4 regions of the Shewanella sp. OMA3-2 genome follow, and region 2 is predicted to be linked to each of the others. Evidence: predicted binding sites of a transcription regulator. Region 2 holds the regulator's gene; each other region holds the start of a gene.
The links. The regulator sigma-54, encoded in region 2, starts transcription at its own class of promoters, with help from an activator protein. The targets are predictions, from matches to a motif close to GTTGGCACGNNNNTNGNNT.
Positions count from the first base shown of each region.

Region 1: a site for sigma-54 is predicted at 1,818-1,836, ahead of L0B17_RS02340 (DUF1328 family protein). Genes of this name have one in related genera too.
Region 3: a site for sigma-54 is predicted at 1,695-1,713, ahead of fliE (flagellar hook-basal body complex protein FliE). Genes of this name have one in related genera too.
Region 4: a site for sigma-54 is predicted at 1,591-1,609, ahead of L0B17_RS04870 (superinfection exclusion B family protein). Genes of this name have one in related genera too.

Region 1 is NZ_CP090974.1:511,673-514,875, reverse strand. Features, by position in the region: gene L0B17_RS02350 (diacylglycerol kinase family protein) at 1-1,191, opposite strand, end outside; gene L0B17_RS02345 (hypothetical protein) at 1,253-1,447, opposite strand; gene L0B17_RS02340 (DUF1328 family protein) at 1,546-1,722, opposite strand; gene L0B17_RS02335 (NAD(P)/FAD-dependent oxidoreductase) at 2,135-3,203, opposite strand, start outside.
Region 2 is NZ_CP090974.1:4,040,475-4,043,677, reverse strand. Features, by position in the region: gene ptsN (PTS IIA-like nitrogen regulatory protein PtsN) at 1-439, opposite strand, end outside; gene hpf (ribosome hibernation-promoting factor, HPF/YfiA family) at 442-729, opposite strand; gene L0B17_RS17830 (RNA polymerase factor sigma-54) at 756-2,249, opposite strand; gene lptB (LPS export ABC transporter ATP-binding protein) at 2,424-3,155, opposite strand; gene lptA (lipopolysaccharide transport periplasmic protein LptA) at 3,152-3,203, opposite strand, start outside.
Region 3 is NZ_CP090974.1:3,288,891-3,292,093, forward strand. Features, by position in the region: partial or broken gene fliF (flagellar basal-body MS-ring/collar protein FliF) at 1-1,220, opposite strand, end outside; gene fliE (flagellar hook-basal body complex protein FliE) at 1,285-1,638, opposite strand; gene L0B17_RS14495 (sigma-54-dependent transcriptional regulator) at 1,806-3,152, opposite strand; gene L0B17_RS14500 (sensor histidine kinase) at 3,145-3,203, opposite strand, start outside.
Region 4 is NZ_CP090974.1:1,097,560-1,100,762, forward strand. Features, by position in the region: partial or broken gene L0B17_RS04865 (ATP-binding protein) at 1-1,442, opposite strand, end outside; gene L0B17_RS04870 (superinfection exclusion B family protein) at 1,651-2,262, shown strand; gene L0B17_RS04875 (DUF3149 domain-containing protein) at 2,411-2,548, opposite strand; tRNA gene L0B17_RS04880 (tRNA-Leu) at 3,001-3,085, shown strand.

The DNA of each region.
Region 1 (3,203 bases), 560 kb from region 2:
TTCATTTTTCTTGTCTCGATTCGCGCTTTCAATCATCTTATGCTCAAAGCCAATACCCACCAGCAATAGCATTATTCGTTCATTACACAGTGCTGTATCAATAGGTTGGTAATGACCTTGAATCAAAATATCCACGGCTTGAGAAACAGGGATCAGCTTACTGCCTACACCAAATAAGGTATGCGCCAAAGCATTTGTTGTCCCCATAGGAATAATACCTAATGTGATTGAGGTGTTAACCAACATAGAAGCCACCTCGTTAACGGTGCCATCACCACCGCAAGCTACAACAATATCAGCCCCACGCTTAACGGCTTCGCAGGCTTGCACAGCTGCATCCTTATCTTCCGTCGTCTCAAGCAGCTTTACTCGATAATAGCTCGATAAGGTTTGTTGAATATACTCAGCATCATCCTGCCACTTACCCCCGCCCGATACTGGATTAGCAATTAAATAGAGTGTTTTATTAATTTTAATCCGATTTTGCTGATACATTTGAGAGACTTTAGCAAATTGCCATTTATTCAAACGGGCGGTATGGCGAATTTCATTAATAGAGCTCAACACCTCATCTAAGTGACTTTTGTTATCGCGACAAGCAAGATAAGCGGCTAATACTAATACCGAACGTCCACGGCCTAGCGCACAATGCACTACCACTTTCTTACCGTTACGCACCTGATTATTAAGCCAATTGATCGCCTGGTTGAGTTGCGCTTCTGACGGGACACTATGATCTAAAACAGGCACATTTAAATAATCGATATCCTCAGCCAATAATGTGCCATCTAATGCATCAAATTCAGCGGTCACATCAAGAATAGCATCAACCCCTTGGGTTTTAAGGTAGTCAATATCAGAAGGAAATAAACGACATGCTAAATAGAGCTGATCTTCAATCTTTTGAATTGCGGGTACCTTATCGTGTTTTCTTGCCCAAGCATTATAAATCTGGCATCCCAATAGAAAAGGCACAAAGCCCCAACTGATATACCAAGGAATTGAACCATTTTGCTTTTTACGGAAAACACCACCAGCATTAAACCAATAAGCAAAACTCACTAACCCCAAAGATAATGCCAGCCAGCCAATAAAAAATTTAGCCCACGGAGAATTAAGTAGCACACACAAAATCACAGCCAATAATGCGCCGGCTGTGTAGTAATACTTAATATTTATCTTGGTTAGCATATAGATGTCCTATTTTGGAAACAGCAAAAAGCGGCGCACTATAGTGCGCCGCTTAGTTTCTTTAACAATCAGGATCTTCTGCTTTAAGACCTTCTTTTACATCTTCACACGCATCTTCAACTGCATTACCGGCGTCCTTCATCATTTCATCAACTTTCTCGCCCGCATTTTCAGCTTTATTGTCTGAACATGCCATCATACCTACTGTTGTTAATCCCAATAAAACCATGATGCTTAATTTTTTTAGTAAATTCATATTGATCTCCTTGACCACTAGGTCATTCCATTTGTGGTTACTATATTTAGATATATTCATCTTCTATCATTAAATAATAAGGCGTCGCTTACATAGCGTTATGCCTTTGGCGCCTTACCTCGTATTGCACTTGCCACTAAAGAAATAACAAGTAATACGATAAAAATAAAGAAAATTATTTTCGCAATACCGGCTGCTGCACCTGCAATACCACCAAAACCTAATAAGCCAGCAACGATAGCGATAATTAAAAACATCAATGTCCAACCTAACATAAGTAATCTCCTTAAATATGAAATGATAAATAACACACAAAAATCAACTTATAATAATGAACAACTGTTTGTGTATCGTTTAGCTAACTTATACTAAGCCAACTTCATGCCAAACTTACATGAAATATATAACAACATGATAATAAAGCAAAATAAATTTGTATTTTTTATTACCTCACCATTAACTCACGCAATTATTGGCAAAAATTACCGACAATTCGGTAAGAGTTTCAAATTAATGATGGGACAGTAGACACATCAGTAAATATTGGAAATAACAAATCAAGATAGAGATAATTACAGAAAGATGATTTAGAGAAAGTGAAAAAAGATATAAGCAAAAATAAAAAATAACAGAAAGTGATAAAGCTGAGTTCCTCTGTGTTTTATCAGAAGAACTCAATAAAATTCTTTAAACAGCTAACCCAGCAGCCACGCCAGACGACCATGCCCATTGGAAGTTGAACCCTCCCAGCCAACCACTGACGTCCATCACTTCACCAATAAAATACAATCCAGAAACATTATTGGCTTGCATGGTTTTAGATGACAGTTCATTAGTATCTACACCGCCCAGAGTGACCTCTGCTGTACGATATCCCTCTGTACCATTCATTACTATTAACCAGCTGTTTAACTCACTAGCCAGCGTTTCACGTTCGCCATGACCAAGTTGATTTAACGCTTTGTCTAATTGCGCCTCTTCAAATAACGCTTCAACGAGTCGTTTTGGTAGCCATTGGCTTAAGGTATTTCGTAAACTTTGTTTTGGATGATGTTTCAGTGCAAACTCGATTTTATCTACAGCATTTTCACCTGGCAGTAAATTAATTGAAATCGCTTCACCAGCCTGCCAGTAGTTTGATATTTGCAATACAGCTGGGCCAGACAGGCCGCGATGGGTAAATAATAATGCTTCACTAAACTGGGTGCCATCTTGTGCGGTAATCGTTGTAGGTACAGCAATACCCGATAACGGCTCAAAACGAATTTTTTGTTCAGCATGCCAGGTAAAAGGCACTAAACCTGCGCTAGTTGGCAGCACTTTTAAACCAAACTGCTCAGCCAGCTTATAACCATAAGGCGTCGCGCCAAGTTTAGGCATTGATAAGCCACCTGTGGCTATCACGAGTGATTCACAGCTAAAGTCACCATTAGAGGTAGTAAGATTAAAGCCTGTACCCGTTTTACTAACAGATAAAATATCCGTGCGCAGCTGGACTTTTGCCCCAGCCCATTCGCATTCGGTCATCAGCATAGTCACTATTTCTTTGGCTGAGTTATTGCAAAATAACTGTCCGTGATCACGTTCATGGTATTCAATACCATGACGCTCAACCAACTCAATAAAATCACTTGAGCGATAACGTGCTAATGCCGATTTGACAAAATGGGGGTTACTGCAAAGAAACTGATGCGGTTCAACCTTTTGATTAGTGAAGTTACAGCGACCACCACCACTGATCAAAATTTTACGTCCT
Region 2 (3,203 bases):
TTGTGATGACCTGGTAAAGTTCGGTTGCGTTACTCGCTTTACGTAACTGTTTAAGGATATGTTTATCTGACAATTTTTCTGCCATTAAGGATAAAGTACTCAGATGCTGTTGGCATTGATCAGCGGGTACTAAAAGTGCAAATAAGAGATCCACAGGTTGTTTGTCTATAGCATCAAATGAAATAGCCTCTTCGCACTTTACAAAAACGGCGATAGGGCGCTCGATGGTCGTGAGTCGTCCATGCGGAATTGCAATGCCAGAGCCGATTCCTGTGCTACCCATTTTTTCTCTAGCCACTAGGCTTTCAAAAATCTCTTGTGAGGAGAGGGATGGGTACTGGGCAGCGACTAAATCGCTGATAAGTTCCAGTACCTTTTTCTTACTGCCCGGTGTGGCACAGGAGGTGCATTCCGGCTGCAGGATGGTACTAAGTTCCATCATTAATGTTTAGTTAATTTCTCTTTATGTTTAATGACCTGACGATCGAGCTTGTCAATCAGGGCGTCTATGGCGTGATACATGTCAGCATGTTCAGCAGTGGCAAATACTTCAGTGCCATTTAGGCTGACTTTTGCTTCAGCTTTCTGTAACTGCTTTTCGACATTCAATACTACTTGGACATTATTGATCTGATCGAAATGTCGTTCAAGTTTTGTAAACTTATTTGTAACATATTCTCTCAGTGATTCAGTAATTTCAATATGGTGACCCGCTAAGGTGATGTGCATATTTATCCTCCAATTGCCTAGGTAGATTATAAGCTCTTACGTTGGTTTGAGGGAGGGATCATCATCGCTTCGCGATATTTTGCGATAGTGCGACGTGCAACATTAATCCCTTGTTCAGCCAGAAGATCAGCCATTTTACTGTCACTTAATGGCTTTTTCTGGTTTTCAGCTGCAACCAGCTTTTTAATAAAGGCTCTAATTGCTGTCGATGAGCACTCTCCGCCATCGTCGGTGCTTACATGGCTAGAAAAAAAATACTTAAGTTCGAATAGTCCGCGTGGTGTATGCATATACTTTTGTGTGGTGACACGCGAGATAGTTGATTCATGCATTTCGACAGCTTCAGCTATGTCATTCAACACCATAGGTTTCATGGCTTCTGCGCCGTATTCAAAAAAACCTTGCTGAAATTGCACAATACAATTTGATACTTTAAGCAAGGTATCGCTACGGCTTTCTAAGCTTTTGATGAACCATTTGGCTTCTTGTAAGTGGCCTCGAATAAATTGAGTGTCTGTTGAGCTTTTGCTGCTTTTTGCCATGGCAGCATATTGTTGATTGATGCCTATTTTTGGCATGTTGTCAGGGTTCAACTCAACTACCCAACGGCCATTCTTTTTGGTTACTGACACATCTGGGATAACATATTCATCATCTGGTGGAGTGATCATGGTGCCAGGACGTGGATTTAAAGATTGTATTAATTCAATTGCTTCGCGCAGCTCATCTTCTTTTAGCTTTGTTTTACGCATTAAGGTGCGAAAATCACGCCCAGCAATCAAATCTAAATAATCTTTGATTAACATTCTGGCATTATCAATATGTGGTGTGTTTGGTGCAAACTGAACAAGTTGAATCAACAAGCATTCACTTAAGCTGCGTGAGGCAACACCAAGTGGATCAAAATGTTGTATGCGCTTTAGCACAGCTTCTACTTCGTCTAGTTCGACAGAGTCATCGCCCATGGCCTCTAAAATGTCTTCGGTACTTTGGGTGAGATAGCCAGTGTCATCAATAGCATCAATAATCGCAGTTGCGATAGCTAAGTCTGTTTCAGAAAAGGGAGTCAGATTTTTTTGCCATTCTAGATGTTCATACAAGCCTTCAGATGTTTCACCCTGGAAAGGCATGTCATCATTTGGCATGCTGCCTGACCCCGAACCTGGGCTTGCCATTGGGGAGGCGCTGTACACTTCATCCCAAGTGGTATCCATTGGCAGATCGTCAGACATTTGCTCTTTAGTCATTGACTCTGCGGTATCGATATTTGAAGTGTCTTTTTCGACAACAGGGACACTGACTTCGTTGAAGTCAGTGTCTGACAGGTCTTTTGAGTTTTCATTTTTATCGCTAAGTACTGAAAATTCATCTTCCATTTCAAGCAAAGGGTTGGAATCTAATGCTTGTTGAATTTCTTGCTGTAACTCCAAAGACGATAACTGCAACAAACGAATCGCTTGTTGCAGTTGTGGGGTCATAGTGAGGTGCTGACCCATTTTAAGTTGGAGTGAAGCTTTCATTACTGCTGATCCCTAGAATAATTCGGCGTCTCACTGGTTAAAGTGAGTGAGAGTCGCAAATTTTTTAACAAATGCTCTGACTTTAGTTACATATGAGCGATTAACTCTATCATCAGATAGCTCAGCCACCAGAATACAATGTTAAGCAAGTGTTTCAGAGCCTCTTTAGATTCACTATAGCTTGAATTGTTCCCCTAAGTATACAGCCCGAACTTGTTGATTGTTTAGTACTTCAGTAGGAGTTCCTTCGGCAATTAAATTACCCTGACTAACGATATATGCACGCTCGCACACATCAAGTGTTTCACGGACGTTATGGTCGGTAATTAATACCCCTAGACCACGGTGTTTGAGTTGCAGAATAATTTTTTTAATATCAATCACTGAAATAGGGTCAACACCAGCAAAGGGCTCATCTAATAGTATAAATTTAGGGTTGGCTGCTAAAGCGCGGGCAATTTCTACCCGTCGTCTTTCGCCGCCAGATAGTGACATACCTAAACTATCGCGAATATGGGTGATATGAAATTCTTCTAAAAGATGTTCAAGTTCCTGGATCCGCTCGTCTGGAGTCATCGATTTACGGGTTTGCAAGACAGCCATAATATTATCGTGCACGGTGAGTTTTCTAAAAATACTGGCTTCTTGGGGTAAGTAGCCAATACCTTTTCGCGCCCGTAAATGCATTGGATCAGCGGTTAAGTCATCGTCATCGATTAAAATGCGGCCATGGTCACTTTTGACTAAGCCAACAACCATATAAAACGTCGTGGTTTTACCTGCGCCATTGGGACCTAGTAGCCCAACAATCTGGCCAGTTTTTACGGTTAAACTGACACTTTTAACCACTTGACGATTTTTATAGCTTTTAGCTAAATTCTCAGCTGTTAAGGTAATTTGGGTCATTGGTTACCTTGCTTTTTTAACGGAATTTCAGGTAGTTTTTGTGCGGGT
Region 3 (3,203 bases), 750 kb from region 2:
ACCTTCTAGTAATCGACGAATGTTGGTTAACTCTTGTTCAGTACGAGCAACGCGACTGATTTGGCCATCTTCACCCGCTTCCCCGGTTTAAAGTCAATTGCCACCGAAACACTGACACGACGAACTTGTCCCACTTGCTGACGGGTATGACTAATTATAGTGTCATGATCAAAATTACGAGTCGCTTCACGATGAGTATCCGATGATTTTGATGATGCTGACGAGCCTCCCCCTGCTTCAATAGGTATATCAGACTCCATTGGAGGTTGGTTAGTTAATGCGCCAGGTATTCCGCCAACACTGCCACCAGATGAATTGCTTTCAATGGTCATCTCACTGCGCAGAGCGGGTAAATCAGGATCATAGCGTTTTGAAGTTTGCTCTATTGCAGTAAAGTCCATACTGACGTCGACCTGAGAAGTGTAGTTTTCAGGACCAAGAATAGGCATTAAAATTGAGTCAATTTTTTTACGGTATTCGGCTTCTTTTTGCTGTACTAATTCAAGTTCACGACGAGCACGAGCTGACACGCCATCTTGGCTACCTGAATTAAGTAATCGTCCATTTGAATCCGTTACTGTCACGCGCGAAGGCTCAAGACCTTGAACTGCAGACCCTACGATATCAACAATTGCATCAACTTCTTCTTGGCCTAGGCCGCCTCGGCGTACATTGACAACAACCGTTGCACTTGGTTTAGACGCATTACGAGCAAATACATTTTCTTTAGGCAGTGCAAGAATAACCTTGGCACGGCTAATACTTTTTAATTCTTCAATCGCACGGGCAAGGTTAAGCTCTTGGCTGTGCTTTAATCGCGCTTGCTCCATACGTTGACTGACACCAAAACCGCTATCTTGGCTTAAGTAGTCATCATTTTTTGTACTACTTTCTACGCCAGCACGACTTAACAGCAGTTTAACGTCTTGGTACTGATCTTCAGGAACTTTAACCACATCAACACTGATCTGATATTTGATATTATTCTTATCAAGTACATCCAATACTTGAATCATTTCAGCGGTTTCCATTTTACCCAATGGGCGATACTCAGGCTCCTGTGCCCACATCATAATAAAAACAGCTAACGCTAAACACACTGCCAACGCCAAAATCATAGTGATTTGACGCATCATGTCTGCCCCGCCCATATTGCTCAACAAGCCAGACTTATTCTCTTGTTGAATACCGGCATCAACTGCCGCATCTGAACCTACCATTATGTCTGTGCTCACAATATGCCCTTACTTTTATGCTGTTTTAAAAACGTCTTACTGATGCAAGTTATACCGGCATACTCATGATTTCTTTATAAGCTTCAACCAGCTTATTCCTCACTTGCACAGTCGCTTCAAATGCTACGCCTGACTTCTCACGCGCAATAACGGTGTCAGATAAGGTCACCGTTGAGTCGCCCATATCAAGACGAGTGGCTAAACTTGAAGATGATTGCTGTAAGCCGCTAACATGACCTACTGCTTGAGATAATAACTGACCGAAATCTGACCCAGAGGTGTTATTTACTTGTTGGATTAAATTAGGGCTAATGCCCGAGCCCATATTCGAACGGCTAGAAGGGGCTATTTCACCACGAAGTGACTGCATTTCTTGTAATAATGGATTGGCGTTGATCTGCATGCTGAAACTCCCATTCGTCGACTATTTGACGATATTAAACTGTCTTAACAGGGATGTAGCAATTTAAGTGCCAAGATGGTGAGTAAAGCTAAAAAGCTACGCAAAATGCGTAGCTTTTATAGAAAGCAGTGCTAAAAAAGCACTGGTATTTGATACAAAATAAGCGCCTATACCGGTAATTGAATGCCTGCATCACGCATTTTAGCCATTTTATAACGCAAAGTGCGTGCACTTATGCCTAACTTCTCAGCGACAAGTTTTCGACTACCCTGACATTGGTTTAGGGTTTCAAGAATAATCACATGCTCTTGCGCTTGTAATTCACCGCCTAGGCCTTCAACTTCAGCTGTTTTTTCAATACTGTGAACGTCAGTGTGCAAAGCGACATCAGCCGAATCAATAATAATATCTTGGCCGTTGATCTCACCACCATTGCTTAAAATAAGCGCCCTTTGAATAACATTATCCAACTCACGTACATTACCTGGCCAACGATGAGCTAATAATCGTCTAGTCGCTGTTTCACCTAAGGTAGGAGTAGGATTTATATTAAATGCTTTAGCATGTTTAATCAGTAAATGTCTGGCTAAAGGTAAAATATCGGCAGGGCGTTGATAAAGTGCCGGCCATGTTAACGGAAACACATTAATTCGATAATACAAGTCTTCTCTAAATTCACCTGAATTGATAATAGCTTTTAAATCACGATTTGAGGTAGCTAATACACGCACATCAAGTTTAATCGTTTTACGACCACCTAATCGTTCCACTTCGCGCTCTTGCAAAACCCGCAATAACTTTGCTTGTAAGCCTATTTCCATTTCTGAAATTTCATCCAACAGTAAAGTACCGCCTTGAGCCTGCTCAAATTTTCCAGGACAGGCTTGGTATGCGCCAGTAAAAGCGCCTTTTTCATAACCAAACAAAGTCGCTTCGAGCATATTTTCAGGAATTGCTGCACAGTTAATAGCAATAAAGGGCGCATCTTTACGACTACTATTTTGGTGGATATAACGGGCTAATACTTCTTTACCTGAACCGCTGGGGCCCAAAATCATCACTGAAGCATCTGATATTGCCACACGTTGAGCGAGCCCTAGTAACGCAAGGCTTTTTTCATCCGCAACAACAGGTTGATCAGTATTCTGTTTTTGTGGCAAATATCTTGATACTTGATTGAGTAATACTTCAGGTGCAAATGGTTTAGCTAAATAGTCAACAGCCCCCAATTTAATTGCACTTACGGCACTGTCAATGGTGGCATAGGCTGTCATCAACAATAGCGGCAACTTAGGCTGAGCTTGCTGTAAATAGGTTAACAAACCCAAGCCGCCAATACCTTCCATTTGAACATCGCTGATCACTAAGTCAAAATGTTGTGCTTTTAACGCTAGAATGGCCTCTTCTGCACAGCTAACATCAACACATTCATAATGCGCCAACAATAATGTATCAAGTAATGCTTCACGTAAATCAGCATCATCTTCAACGAGTAATAGTTTTGCTTCAGACATGATGGTCCCCTTGCGACTGACTATTCAATATCGCATCTTTAGACATCGGAA
Region 4 (3,203 bases), 1.1 Mb from region 2:
GGTAAAGAAAGGTTCGAACATGCGTTCTGCTATCTCTTCAGGAATACTCAAACCATTATTTTGAATTTCAATATTCACTTTGTCATATTCGATTACCACATTTATCATTATTCTGCTGTGTTCAATGCCTTTAAAGGCATGGGTGTAAGCATTAGAAATAATATTACTAATAATTTGGTTGAGTAAGTTAATGTTACTAATGATTTCTAATTTTTCATCTATATTTATATTAATATCAACATGTTGTGGTGAAAACATAATTTGAGTCGAATCGATAATATCTTCCAGTTGTTGCTTTAAATTAAACTGCGTGTTTTTTTCGTAACGTGACTCTGCAGCAACAGTTTTGAATTTTTGGATTAACGTGCTTGCTCGAGTAATATTATTGACTATTAGCTGACAACTTTGTTGATACTCTTCGAGAATACGGTTTATCTCTTCTAAGGTGGCGTGTTCGCTATGGATTAGCTTAATTAAATCTTCTACATGAGAAAGCTGCGAGCTTGCCGCGGTTAAGCAAATACCAATAGGAGTATTTATTTCATGCGCTAACCCGAAACTAATCCCCCTAATGCCGCCATTTTCTCCTGTTCGACAAGAACCTGTTGCGCGCGTTTTAAAATCAGTAATGACTGTTCTAGTTCTTTGGTTTGCTCTTTTACCTGACGAGCTAGCTCATCTTTATAACTGCGCTCAAGCTTAAGTAATCGTTCACGGTCTTCTAGCGCACTTTGCAGCGCAGTTTTCGATTCCTGTACATCAGAAAATGATGCCCGTACTTGCTGCTGCATAGTGTTAATCGCTTTTGCCACCATAGCAAATTCGTCGTGTTTATTTTTATGATCAAAAACCAAAGGGTTAAAAGGTTTATCAAGGCTTATTTGGTTACAGTATTGGCTGAGCTTAAGTAGGTGTTGGGTAATGTTCAACCAAACTAGAAATAAAATAAACCCAGCCACTAAGAAGGTTTTTATCGCATTTGACAGTAATATAAGAATGGCTTTGTCATAAAGTCTATCGTAAATAATGTTCAAGTCTGCTTGGACAAGTAAAGTACCTACCTTTATTGCGCTTGAGTTGGTGTAAATGAGATCAAATTGTTTTTCAATGGTCGATTTTTGATGATATTTACCTGCCTGCCACTCTTGGCCGCTATCATCCTTGATTGAGATATAAGTAATATCGGGTAATTGGCTTAAACCGTCTAGCTGAGTACTAATTAAGCGCTCATCAATTACCCAAATACTTGCCGCTAGCACTTCCAAGTTAACCTTTTCGATACTAGAAAAGGCTCTATCAATACGATTTACATCACTGTTGTAATCATTAAATAACTGATAAATAGTCGTAAGCAGGGTGATAAGCGAACTAAAAAGTACAATCGACAACATAAGCTTTCGACCGATAGGGCTAGTGAATAATTGTCTGGAGAATTTCAGCATAGTATTTATTTAATTAATCTAAGTGCTTATATAATAAGTTAGTTCAAAGTTTATATTATAGCCATATTTAATTAACCGCTTGATGACTGAATTTTTAATGGTTAAAGCTTCTTCTACTATATTGATGTTTATTAATTTATCGTATCAATATGGCATTAATTTTGCTTTGGTATAATTAGATGTTCAAATTTTTGACACTGAGGCTGTGATGAAAAAAATGATGATTAAAACTATTAGCTTGAGTAATGCAAAACGTACCTTTATGAGTACTATGTTGTGGTTGGTCGTTTCATGTGTGGGATTATTATTTGCCCCGAAAGCGCTATTGTCTCAGTTAGCACTTGCTGAAATTGTGGCGCAGTATAATTATCTTATTGGTTTAGGTTTGATCGTGGGTTCGGCATATTTTCTCAGCCAATTAGTAAGCTTTGTTGCTGATGAGTCTATTCAACATTTGCGTCAAAAACGTACGGTTGAAACCGTTGAAGCTAAAGTTAAATTACTTGACCCAGCTGAAAGGGCATTGCTCAGAGAGTTTTTTTTGCAAGGTGCAACTATCTTAGCCTTGCCAAAAAATGAGTTAGCAGTAAAAAGCTTATTGCATACTAATATACTGGAAGAGCTGGGTAATGAACGTCATTATGCGATTCAAGGACCTACGGCAGAATATAAAATATCAATGTCTGCGCGGATTTATTTAAATCGCGATGTATTACGTTTACCAGCAGGAGAGCCGACTCAAGAAGAGCTAACCTATTTATTAAAAGCCAGACCTCACTTTATTAGCGGTTTAGTTCAGCCTCGTAAACATGCAGCTTAATAGCATTTTCTGTTTAAGTTACAGAGTGTCACAAACCTTGCGGTATAGAAACTTGTAGAATAAAAAAGGGGGCTAAGTTAGCCCCTGAAATGGTTCAATATATAATTAACACAAATGACTAGGAACAAGAGGTATTACAACAATAATGTTACCCATCATTGCCTGGAGCCGACTTCACAATAAACATCCACATTAAGTAAGAAACAATCCCCAAAGTACTAAAAATGACAAGCATAGACATTAATCCAATTGGGTTTCCAAACATTAAATCTAACCAAAATGCCATGATAGCTATCCTTTTAGGTGTGAAGTCATCGTTATCATAATGCTGAAATAAGCTTATGAAGCTGATCTTGATCAATGGTTCACCCTATTATTAGGTATATTTATGTGTAAATGTGATCTTTGTAACGTGTAATGTATTCTAGTTTGCATGCCGTAGAATCTAGTCTTACAGCAAGTTTTTTTAATTAGCGGTGTTTTTTACAATTTATTTTGAAGATACGTTGAGAATTTAGGCGATTGTCAGTAAAGTCTCTCCAAAGGGCTTGCCATTGTCACAAGCATGAGTATAATTCTGTTCACTTAATTGGTACTGATTAAGTTAAGTTTTTATAGCATTTTGTAGTTTTAGTTAAAAATGTATAAATATAATAAAATGTGAGTTGTTAAGTTTTGCAAAGATATTTGGTCTTTTTTAGATTTCTTTGCAAAGCTAAATATAGCTTAAAGAGCAATGCCCGAGTGGTGAAATCGGTAGACACGTCGGATTCAAAATCCGATTTCGAAAGAAGTGACGGTTCAAGTCCGTCCTCGGGTACCATAATTTAAAACCCTGTTTCTTAACGAAACAGGGTTTTTTTATATTCAATTTTTAGCCATAACATGACAAATATTCCTTTCTCTCATTTTCCTCCGTTGTTGTCGGTTCTAAGTCGTTA